DNA from 2 places in the Variovorax sp. RCC_210 genome. Region 2 is predicted to be linked to the other one. Evidence: riboswitches for the same ligand, from Rfam matches in the RefSeq annotation. Region 2 holds a riboswitch; the other holds the start of a gene.
The links. A riboswitch is a leader RNA that binds a small molecule or an ion and turns the genes downstream of it on or off. The one in region 2 is predicted to bind S-adenosylhomocysteine.
Positions count from the first base shown of each region.

Region 1 (5,930 bases), on a different contig from region 2:
TTGTAGGGGAACCAGGGGTAGCGCAGCCAGTCGTGGATGCCCAGCGTGCCCTGCTGCGCCACCTGGCGCGCGTACGGCAGGTGGTACATGAGCTCGTCGAAGGCGATGGGCGGGACCAGCGGCGCGACCAGCGCGGGCAACGCGACCAGCGCCAGCGCCATGGCGGCGATGCGCTCCGCGCGGGTCCACGGTGCGCGGCTCTCGCCGGCGCGCAGGGCGCGGCGCTCGCGCAGCCACAGGGGCAGCTGCACCGCCGCGGCGACGAAGCCCGCCACCACCACGGCCACGGTGGCACCGGTCTTGAAGGCACCGAAGATGGCCAGCGCCTGGAACGCGCAGATGAAGAACCCGACGCCCAGCGCCACGGCCATGGCCGCCTCGAGCCCCGCGTCGCGCCGCGGCGGCGGCGCCAGCCGGCCGAGCAGCGCGCGGCCGTACCCCCAGCAGCTGAACACGAAAACCGCCAATGCCGCGTAGTGCGCGGCTGCAAACATCAGCTTCTGAATAACAACTCCCGGTGCCGGGCGGCCACGCCGGCCGGCAGGTTCAAAGGTTCGGCGCCAGCAGGCGCTCGAGCTCGGCTTCGCTTTGCTTGCGCCGGGCGGCCTGGTCCTGCAGCTGGTCGTGCCCGATCTTGCCGACGTTGAAGTACGTCGCATCGGGGTGACCCAGGTAGAAACCACTCACGCTGGCGGCCGGCATCATAGCGAGGCTTTCCGTCAGGGTCATGCCAATGTCCGCGCACGCCAGAAGGTCGAACATCGGGCCCTTCACGCTGTGGTCGGGGCAGGCGGGGTAGCCGGGCGCGGGGCGGATGCCGCGGTATTTCTCCGCGATCATGTCGTCGTTGCTCAGGCCCTCGTCGGCCGCGTAGCCCCACAGGTCGGTGCGCACGCGGTGATGCAGCGCCTCGGCGAAGGCCTCGGCCAGCCGGTCGGCCAGGGCCTTGAGCATGATGGCCGAGTAGTCGTCCAGGTCGTCGATGAAGTACTTCTCCTTCTTCTCCACGCCCAGGCCCGCGGTGACGGCGAACATGCCCACATAGTCCTTCACGCCGCTCGCCTTGGGCGCGACGAAGTCCGACAGGCAGCGGCTCGGGCGCATCACGCCCTCGATGGCCTGCTTCTCGGTCTGCTGGCGCATGCCGTACCAGGTGAGCGCCACTTCGCTGCGGCTTTCGTCGGTGTACAGCTCGATGTCGTCGTCGTTCACCGTGTTGGCCGGCCAGAAGCCGACCACGCCGCTGGCGCTGAGCCAGCGCCCCTCGATCAGGCGCTTGAGCATGCGCTGGCCGTCGGCGTACACGCGCACGGCCTCGGTGCCGACGACCTCGTCCTTCAGGATGGCGGGGAACGGCCCGGCCAGGTCCCAGGTCTGGAAGAACGGGCCCCAGTCGATGTACTTGGCGAGCTCGGTCAGGTCGAAGTTCCTGAACACCCGCCGGCCGATGAACTTGGGCACCGGCGGCAGGTAGTTCGCGAAGTCGATGGGCGTCTTGTTGGCGCGCGCCTTGGCCAGCGGCCACAGCGGCACCTGCTTCTTGTTGGCGTGCTGCGTGCGCACCTTGTCGTAGTCGGCGTTGATCTCGTCGATGTACGCCGAGGCCTGGTCGGACAGCAGGCTCTGCGCCACGCTCACGCTGCGCGAGGCGTCGGGCACGTAGACCACCGGGCCTTCGTAGTGCGGCGCGATCTTCACGGCCGTGTGCACGCGGCTGGTGGTGGCGCCGCCGATCATCAGCGGAATCTTCTTGATGCGGAAATGGTCGTCGCGCTGCATCTCGCCGGCCACGAACTGCATCTCTTCGAGGCTGGGCGTGATCAGGCCCGACAGGCCCACGATGTCCGCGCCCTCGACCTTGGCGCGCGCCAATATCTCGTGGCACGGCACCATCACGCCCATGTTCACCACCTCGAAGTTGTTGCACTGGAGCACGACGGTGACGATGTTCTTGCCAATGTCGTGCACGTCGCCCTTCACCGTGGCGATGATGATCTTGCCCTTGGTGCGCACGTCGCGCCCCGCGGCCTCGTCGCGCAGCTTTTCTTCCTCGATGTAGGGCAGCAAGTGGGCCACGGCCGACTTCATGACGCGCGCCGACTTCACCACCTGCGGCAGGAACATCTTGCCGGCGCCGAACAGGTCGCCCACGATGTTCATGCCGTCCATGAGCGGGCCTTCGATCACGTGCAGCGGCCGGCCGCCCTTGGCCAGGATCTGCTGGTAGGCCTCCTCGGTGTCTTCCACGATGAAGTCGGTGATGCCGTGCACCATGGCGTGCGAGAGCCGCTGGTTGACGTGCACCGGCTGCTCGGGCGTACCGCGCCATTCGAGGCGCTTGCTCTCGTCCTTGGCGCCGCTCTTGGCGGTCTCGGCGATCTCGACGAGGCGCTCGCCGGCATCGGGGCGACGGTTGAGCACCACGTCTTCCACGCGCTCGCGCAGCGTGGGCTCCAGGTCGTCGTACACGCCCACCATGCCGGCGTTGACGATGCCCATGTCCATGCCCGCCTTGATGGCGTGGTACAGGAACACGGTGTGGATCGCTTCGCGCATCGGGTCGTTGCCGCGAAAGCTGAAGCTCACGTTGCTCACCCCGCCCGACACCTTGGCGCCCGGCAGGTTCTCCTTGATCCAGCGCACGGCCTCGATGAAGTCGACCGCGTAGTTGTCGTGCTCCTCGATGCCGGTGGCAATGGCGAAGATGTTCGGGTCGAAGATGATGTCCTCGGGCGGAAAGCCGACCTCGTCCACCAGGATGCGGTAGGCCCGCTCGCAGATCTCGATCTTGCGCGCGTAGGTGTCGGCCTGGCCCTTCTCGTCGAAGGCCATCACCACGGCGGCGGCGCCGTAGCGCTTCACCAGCTTGGCCTCGTGCTTGAACTTGTCGACCCCCTCCTTCATGGAAATGGAGTTGACGATGCCCTTGCCCTGGATGCAGCGCAGCCCGGCCTCGATGACGTCCCACTTCGAGCTGTCGACCATCACCGGCACGCGCGCGATGTCGGGCTCGCTGGCAATCAGGTTCAGGAAGCGGACCATGGCGACCTTGCTGTCGAGCATGGCCTCGTCCATGTTGATGTCGATGACCTGCGCGCCGTTTTCCACCTGCTGGCGCGCGACGGCCAGGGCCTCTTCGAACTGGCCGTTCAGGATCATCCGCGCGAAGGCCTTGGAGCCGGTGACGTTGGTGCGCTCGCCGATGTTGACGAACAGCGTGTCCGCACCGATGGCGACCGGCTCGAGGCCGGACAGCTTCATGGGCGGGGGAGCGACGGCAGGCGCGGGAGAGCCCGGAAGCGAGGAGTCGGGAGCGGAATCTGAAGCTGAAGACGGAGCGGAAATCTGGGACATGGCCTCACCTGCGGAAGAGTCGAACAGGCGAGCGTCGTTGTCGCCCCAAGCCTGACGGAAGGCCTGCGAGGCCCACCGCTGCAACGCTCCTTGGGAAGTCGCGCATTTTAGGGCGATTCGAAATGTGCCGGGGGGAAACCCCAGTTTCATTCCAGGGGCTGCGCCACAGAATCCGCCCAGTTGTTTTCGAACGACCGTTCGTTTTTCGAGCAACGCCAAAGGGAGAGAGCCAAAATGGCCAGAGACAACCATGCATCGCTGCGGCCTGCAGCCAAACCCGTGCGCGCGGCGCGCGCCGTCGTGTTCCGCTGCGGCCTCGCTGCCGTGGCCGCAGCGACGGCCGTCGCGCTGCCGGCCCGCGCCACCACCGACGAAGCCAGGACCAGATACCCCATCGTGCTGGTCCACGGTCTGCTCGGTTTCGACAACGTGCTGGGCGTGGACTATTTCTACGGCATTCGGGGCGCGCTGGTCCAGGCGGGCGGCAAGATCTACGTGGCCAAGCTCTCGGGCACCAACACCTCCGAGGTGCGCGGCGAGCAACTGCTGAAAGAGCTGCGCACGCTGCGCGCGCTCTCGCAGAACCCCTCGCAGAAGTACAACCTGATCGGCCACTCGCAAGGCGCGCCCACCGCGCGCTACGTGGCGGCCGTGGCGCCGGACCTGGTCGCGTCGGTTACGTCGGTGAGCGGCACGAACGGCGGCTCGAAGGTGGCCGACCTGCTGGCCTCGCTGCGCCCGGGCGGCTTTCTCCAGACCGTGGCGCTGAAGGTCGTCAACCACTGGAACCGCACGGTCGGCGTGCTGTCGGGCCGGAACACGAGCGACTACCCCGAGGCTCCGCTGAGCGCCCTGACCTCGCTCACCACGGTGGGCGGCGCGGCCTTCGACCGCAAGTTTCCGCAGGCGCGCCCGCCGGCGGGGTCGTCGTGCGACGTGAAGAGCGGCGCGTCGGTGGTCGACGGCGTGCGCTACTACTCGTGGGCCGGCGCGTCGACCGGCTTCAACCTGTTCGACCTGAGCGACTTTCCGCTGCAGGCGCTGGGCACCTTCGCCTTCTTCGGCGAGGCCAACGACGGGCTGGTCGCCACCTGCACCACCCGGCTCGGCACCCACCTGGGCGACTACCGCCAGAACCACCTGGACGCGATCAACCAGGTGCTTGGCAACACCTACGGCAGCGTCTTTCCGTACCGCGAGAAGAAGGTGCCCGCGATCTACACGGAGCACGCGGAGCGGCTAAAAAGCGCGGGCCTTTGAGGGCATTCGCATGCACATGCGCACGCGCTTGATGTTGTGGGGCGCGGGCTGCGCGGTGCTGATCGGCATCGGCGGCTGGCTGGCGGCGGAGCCCACCGCGGGCGAGCCGGCGGCCGGCCACGCCGATGCCGCGGCGGCGGCAGCCACCGTGTCGTCCACCGCGCGGTCGGCTGTTCCAGCGACCACCGCGCCAGCGGCCCCCGACGCCCCCGATGCGCTGCTGAACGACGCGCTCGTCGCCATCTTCGAGCGCGTCCTCCACGAAGCGCAGGCCGACAGCAAGGCTGCGCTGATGGCCAAGGCCCCTGCCCTGCTCGCCAAGTACCTGCGCGAAGACTGGCGCGTGCGCGCGCTCGGCCTGTTCGAGCGCTATGTCGACCTGCAGGAAGCGATGCACGCCATGCCGCCCCCGGTGCCCGGCGACCCCGCCTACCTGCGCCGCGCGCTGCAGGCCCAGGACGCGCTGCGCCGCCAGTTCTTCAGGCCCGAGGAAATCGAAGGCCTGTTCGGCGAGCAGATGCGCCAGGACCACTTCATGGCCGACAAGATGGAGGCGCTGGCCAACCCCGCGCTCACGCCCGAGCAGCGTGCCGCCGCGCTCGAGCAGAGCGAGCAGGCCTGGCTCTCACCGGAGCAGCGCGAGGCCCGCAAGGAGGCCGTGGCGCATGTCGACGCCATGCGCCAGACCGAGGCGCTGGAGGCCCGCGGCGCGAGCCCCCAGGAGCGTTTTGCCGAGCGCAGCAAGACCCATGGCCATGAGGCGGCGCGCAACCTGGCGACGCTCGACCAGCAAGACCACGAATGGAACACCCGCCTCGACCGCTACGCCAATGCTTCGGCGGCCGAGAAAGCGCAGCTGCGCGAGATGCTTTTCAACGAGGCCGAACAGCTGCGCCTGAACGGCGCCCTGGCGCTGCGCGCCACCGGCCAGCCCAAGCCGGCGGACAGTGGCAGATAAGTAAGCGCAGGCTTACGCGGGCTGGCACTCGCCCGTGGCCGAGGCCGGCAGGCCGAAGGCCCGGTCGAAGGCCCAGTTGAAGACGAAGGTGTAGACCAGGAAGAACACCACCAGCCCCAGGTCCATCACCAGGGCCTGCCACAGCGACACGCCCAGGCCCCACGCGAACATGGGCACCAGGAAGGCGATCAGCCCGCCCTCGAAGCCGATGGCGTGCGCAATGCGGCGGCGCACGCTGCGCCCGCGCACGGCCTGGCGCGACTCCCAGCGCTCGAACAACCAGTTGAACACCAGGTTCCAGATCACCGCGATGACCGAGGCGGCCACCGCCAGCACGCCCGAATGGCCGAGGCCGGCG
Region 1 is NZ_JBFUPJ010000004.1:357,768-363,697, forward strand. Features, by position in the region: gene AB6807_RS16445 (ArnT family glycosyltransferase) at 1-494, opposite strand, end outside; gene metH (methionine synthase) at 547-3,261, opposite strand; S-adenosyl-L-homocysteine riboswitch at 3,377-3,452, opposite strand; gene AB6807_RS16455 (esterase/lipase family protein) at 3,589-4,614, shown strand; gene AB6807_RS16460 (lipase secretion chaperone) at 4,625-5,572, shown strand; gene AB6807_RS16465 (PACE efflux transporter) at 5,585-5,930, opposite strand, start outside.
Region 1: it holds a riboswitch for S-adenosylhomocysteine, as region 2 does, so the genes downstream of both, metH (methionine synthase) here and ahcY (adenosylhomocysteinase) in region 2, are expected to answer to the same signal.

Region 2 (5,930 bases):
GAGGTCATAGCGCACCGACGGCACGCTGGAGCGCGGCGCGGCACCCGGCGGCACCGCGATGGCCCGCGGCAGCGGCCGCAGGCTGCCGCCCTCGGCGTCCGTGGCCGGCGGCATGGCGCAGCCGACCAGGGCGCAACTCGCCGCGACGGCGACAAAATGCAGCGCCCCGCGCAGCGACCATGTCGCGCCTGCCGCGCGCCCTCTCAATCCAGGCGCTCCAGCACAGCCAGCGTGGCCGCCGACTGGTTCATCGTGTAGAAGTGCAGCGCCGGGGCACCGCCGTCGCGCAGCCGCGCGCACAGCTCGGTCACCACGTCCAGGCCGAAGGCCTTGATCGACGCGATGTCGTCGCCGAAGGCCTGCAGCCGCAGGCGCACCCAGCGCGGAATCTCGGCGCCGCAGGCGTCGGAGAAGCGCATGAGCTGCGTCGAACTCGTGATCGGCATGATGCCTGGCACGATCGGGGTGTCTATGCCCAGCTTGCGCGCCTCGTCGACAAAGCGAAAGTAGGCCTCGGGCGTGAAGAAGTACTGCGTGATCGCCGAATCGGCGCCGGCCTTCACCTTGGCGGCAAAGGCCTGCAGGTCGGCTTCGGGCGAACGCGCCTGCGGATGGATCTCGGGGTAGCAGGCCACCTCGATGTGGAAGTCGCGGCCGGTCTCCTCACGGATGAAGGCCACGAGATCGCTCGCGTACTGGAACTCCCCGCCAATGCCGTAGCCGCTCGGCAGGTCGCCGCGCAGGGCCACCAGGCGCTTCACGCCCATGCCCTTGAGCTCGGCGAGCTGCTCGCGCACCGTGGCGCGGGTGGCGCCAATGCACGAAAAATGGCTTGCCGCATCGACACCCTCGGCCAATATCTCCTGCACCGCACCGAAGGTGCCCTGGTGCGTGGAGCCGCCCGCGCCGTAGGTGACCGAGCAGAACTGCGGCTTGCGCACATACAGCTGCTGGCGCGCGGCGCGCAGCTTGACCGCGCCTTCGGGCGTCTTGGTCGGGAAGAATTCGAAACTCAGCGGAAGGCGCACCTGCGTCTCCTTAGGAACCGTCGCTCGCCTTGGCAACACGGACGGCGTGAATGAAAAACTCGCGGTTGCCGTCGCCCCCGGCGATCGGGCTGTCGAACCAGCGCAGCACGCGCAGCTCGAGCGCCGCGCAGGCGTCGTGCAGCCGCTTCTCGACCACGGCGTACATCGACTCGTCGCGCACGATGCCGCCCTTGCCGACCTGGCCGGGCTGCAGCTCGAACTGCGGCTTGACCAGCATCAGCAGCTGGCCGTCGTCGGCCAGGAACTGGACCACCGCCGGCAGCACCAGCGTGAGCGAGATGAACGACAGGTCGCCCACGATGAGGTCGAAGCGCGGGGCCGAAGGTTCCCCATCTTCAGCTGCTTCAGCTGCTTCGCCTGCTTCAGCTGTTTCGGGCGCCTCGCCCTCCTGCTCGGCGTCCTCGGCTGCGTCTTCCCGCAGATCGTCAGCCGACAGCGCGCGCGCATTGACCCCCTCAATGGCCACCACGCGCTCGTCCTCGCGCAGTCGCGCATGCAGCTGCCCGTGGCCGACATCGACGCCCACCACCTTCGCGGCACCGCGCTGCAGCAGGCAGTCGGTGAAGCCGCCGGTGGACTGGCCCACGTCGAGGCACAGCTTGCCCGCGACATCGAGCCCGGTGACGCCCAGCGCGCCCTCGAGCTTGAGCCCGCCGCGCGACACGTACCGGGCCTCGGCCGCGTCTGCCAGCTCGAGCTCGGCCGACTCGGGCACGTCGTCCTTGTTCTTCACGACCGAGCGCCACGCGTCGCTCGTGCCCGCGTCGCGCCAGCGCAAGCCGCCGGCAATGAGCCGCACGGCTTGCGAACGGGAGGCGGCCATGCCGCGCTCCACCAACAGTTGATCGGCGCGCATGCGCTGATCAGTAGCGGTACGAGTCGGGCTTGTAAGGGCCGTTCTTGTCCACGCCGATGTAGGCGGCCTGCGTGTCGGTCAGCTCGGTGAGCATGGCGCCGACCTTCTTCAGGTGCAGGCGCGCGACCTTCTCGTCCAGGTGCTTGGGCAGCACGTAGACCTTGCCGGCCTGGTAGGCGTCGGGCTTGGTGAACAGCTCGATCTGGGCGATGGTCTGGTTGGCGAACGACGACGACATCACGAAGCTCGGGTGGCCCGTGCCGCAGCCCAGGTTCACCAGGCGGCCCTTGGCCAGCAGGATGATCTTCTTGCCGTCCGGGAAGGTGATGTGGTCGACCTGCGGCTTGATTTCTTCCCACTCGTACTTCTCGATCGACGCGACGTCGATCTCGTTGTCGAAGTGGCCGATGTTGCAGACGATGGCCTGGTCCTTCATCTTGGCCATGGTGTCGTGCGTGATGACGTCCTTGTTGCCGGTGGTGGTCACGAAGATGTCGGCCTTGTCGGCGGCGTACTCCATGGTCACGACCTTGTAGCCTTCCATGGCGGCCTGCAGGGCGTTGATGGGGTCGATTTCAGTGACCCACACCTGCGCCGACAGCGCGCGCAGGGCCTGGGCCGAGCCCTTGCCCACGTCGCCGTAGCCGGCCACGCAGGCCACCTTGCCGGCGATCATCACGTCGGTCGCGCGCTTGATGCCGTCCACCAGCGACTCGCGGCAGCCGTACAGGTTGTCGAACTTGCTCTTGGTGACCGAGTCGTTCACGTTGATGGCGCGGAACAGCAGCGTGCCCTTGGCCGACATTTCGTTCAGGCGGTGCACGCCGGTGGTCGTTTCCTCGGTCACGCCGATGATCTCCGCCGACTTGCGGGTGTACCAGGTGCTGTCCACGGCCAGCTTGGCCTTGATGGCGGCGTACAGGATGCGTTCTTCTTCGCTCGTCGGGTTGGCGAGCACGCCCAGGTCCTTCTCGGCGCGCTGGCCCAGGTGCATCAGCAGCGTGGCGTCGCCGCCGTCGTCCAGGATCATGTTCGGGCCTTCGCCCTTCGAACCCTTGGGGCCGAAGTCGAAGATGGCGTGGGTGTAGTCCCAGTAGTCCTTCAGCGACTCGCCCTTGATGGCGAACACCGGCGTGCCCTTTTCGGCGATGGCGGCGGCGGCGTGGTCCTGCGTGGAGAAGATGTTGCAGGAGGCCCAGCGCACTTCGGCGCCCAGGGCTTGCAGCGTCTCGATCAGCACGGCCGTCTGGATCGTCATGTGCAGCGAGCCCGTGATGCGCGCGCCCTTGAGCGCCTGGCCCTTCGAGAACTCTTCACGGATGGCCATCAGGCCGGGCATTTCGGTTTCCGCGATGCGGATTTCCTTGCGGCCCCAGGCAGCGAGGGACAGGTCGGCAATCGCCTGGTCGGCGGTCGAAACGGGGTGGGGCTTGAGAACAGCGCTCATGAGAACTCCAAAACTGGTTTGAAAGATGCCACTGCGTACGGGGGTCTTACGGAAAATTGACTCACCGCGAGAACAGCGGGTGAGCGTGGTTGCGATGTGGTCCGAGCCTCACGCCTGATGGCGCTGCAACGCTCCTCGGAACGGCGGATTGTAGACGCGGCGCCGGGGCGCGCCAATCGCTCGGGTATCCCACATCACGGAAAGCGCGTTCTCGCGCACAGGCGTACATTGGCCCGCACCCCGCCCTCTCACCCCCACCTTCCCCGCCCCTCGCACCCACCCCAAGAAAGCCCCGCCCCATGTCGCTCACGCTCTCCAGACTCCCCTCGGCCCTGCTGGCCTCCGCCGCGCTCGTCGCCGCTCTCGGCGCGCCGGTTCTCGCCTCGGCCCAGAACGCCGAGCAGGTCCGCATCCGCGGCACCATCGTGCGCGTCGATGCCAAGACGCTCGTGGTGCAGGACCGCGGCGGCGAGGTGGTCAGCCTCGCGCGGCCGGCCGACATGCCGGTGTCGGAGGTCTATCGCATCAAGCTGTCCGACATCAAGCGCGGCAGCTTCATCGGCACCGCCGCCATGCCGCAGGCCGACGGCACGCAGAAGGCCATCGAGGTGGTGGTGTTCCCCGAGGCCGCGCGCGGCACCGGCGAAGGCCACCGCCCCTGGGACCTGCTGCCCGACAGCACCATGACCAACGCCACCGTCGCCGACCTGGCGGCCGCCCCCAAGTCCGTGCATGGCGGCCAGCAGCTGCGCCTGACGTACAAGGGCGGCGAAAAGACCGTCATCGTGCCGCCCGACGCGCCGGTGGTCACCTTCCGCCCCGGCACCGAGGCCCTGCTGGTGCCCGGCGCCAAGGTCATGGTCAACGCGCAGGAAAAGAACGGCACGCCCACGGCGCTGCGCGTCACGGCCGGTCGCAACGGCTTCGCACCGCCGATGTGAGCGGGCGGGCGGGCCGCAAGCAGGGCCCGCCGACCAACGCCTCGAGGACCCGGACACCCAAGGGAAATCCCGCACGCATTTTTGCCGCGGCGGCAACGTGCGGCGTGCCTGCGCGGCGTATCGTGGCGAGGGACTTGTGGCGAGGGACTTCGGCCTGCGGGCCGGGCCCGCGCCATCCATCCGTTTTATCCGTCCTATCCGTCCAGTCCGTTCATCCGTCCAAACAGGAGATTTCGCACCATGGCCACTGCCAAGAAAGCCGCCGCCAAGAAGACCACCTCCAGCAGCGACAGCACCGCCGGTGCAAAGCAGGCGATGCCGAACGCCGCGGACATGCTCAATCCGCTGAAGGGCATGGCCGACCGGCTGCAGAACCTCAACCTGACGGGCGGTGCCGGCAAGCTGCTGGACAGCGGCCGCAAGGACCTGCAGGCGCTGATGGAAGCCAACGAAAAGTCCTACCAGGGCCTGCAGACCGTGGTGCAGCGGCAGACCGAGATGATCAAGCACGCCATCACCGAATGGCAGAGCGCCGCCAAGGGCATGCCCGGCAAGGACCCGAAGGAAAACCTCGCCAAGCTCGACGAGCTCGGCCGCCAGTCGTTCCAGCGCGCCATCGACGACATCAAGGAGCTGGCCAACCTCGCGGCCAAGTCGCAGGCCGACGCCTTCGACGTGGTGCGCCAGCGCATCCAGTCGAACGTGGACGAAGTGACCAAGCTGCTGCAGCGCAAGTAAGGCGCACCGCAGACACCCACCGAGGACACGCCATGGCCGCAGCCCCGCCCCGCGTCGAGCAGCGCACGCGCGTGCACGGCATCGAGCTTGCCTGGGACAGCTTCGGCGACCCCGATGCGTCGCCGCTGCTGCTGGTGATGGGCCTGGGCGCGCAGATGGTCGCGTGGGACGACGACTTCTGCGCCCTGCTCGCCGAAGCCGGCGGCCACCGCGTGATCCGCTTCGACAACCGCGACATCGGCCACTCGAGCTACCTGACCGAGCTCGGCGTGCCCGACATCCAGCTGCTGATGCAGCAGGCCATGGCGGGGCGCATGCTGCACGCGCCCTACACGCTGCGCGACATGGCCGGCGACTGCGTCGGCCTGCTCGACGCGCTGGGCATCGCGCGCGCGCACATCGTGGGCGCGTCGATGGGGGGCGCCATCGGGCAGGAGATGTGCATTCACCATGCGCACCGGATGCTGTCGTTCACCAGCATCATGTCGACCACCGGCGACCCGACCCTGCCGCCGCCCACGCCCGAGGCGATGGCGGTGCTGTTCTCGCCCTCCCCGACCACCTTCGAGGCGTACCTGCCGCACTACGCCAAGGTGTGGCGCGTGCTGCGCGGGCCTTCGGCCTTTCCGCTGGACGAGGCGCGCGACACCGAGCGCGCGCAGCTCGTGTTCCTGCGCGGGCTCAACCCGCCCGGCGTGGCGCGCCAGCTCGCGGCCATCCTGGCCTCGGGCAACCGCAAACCCGCGCTGCGCGGCGTGCAGGTGCCCACGCTGGTGATCCACGGCGAGGCCGACCCGCTGGTGCCGGTGGCCTGCGGGGTGGACGTGGCCGACGCGATCGCGGGGGCGAAGCTGCTGCGCATTCCGCGCATGGGGCATGCGCTGCCGGTGGCCATGTGG
Region 2 is NZ_JBFUPJ010000016.1:138,186-144,115, forward strand. Features, by position in the region: gene AB6807_RS32545 (septal ring lytic transglycosylase RlpA family protein) at 1-114, opposite strand, end outside; gene metF (methylenetetrahydrofolate reductase [NAD(P)H]) at 204-1,028, opposite strand; gene AB6807_RS32555 (TlyA family RNA methyltransferase) at 1,039-1,905, opposite strand; gene ahcY (adenosylhomocysteinase) at 1,913-3,352, opposite strand; S-adenosyl-L-homocysteine riboswitch at 3,427-3,495, opposite strand; gene AB6807_RS32565 (hypothetical protein) at 3,652-4,293, shown strand; gene phaP (TIGR01841 family phasin) at 4,534-5,031, shown strand; gene AB6807_RS32575 (alpha/beta fold hydrolase) at 5,064-5,930, shown strand, end outside.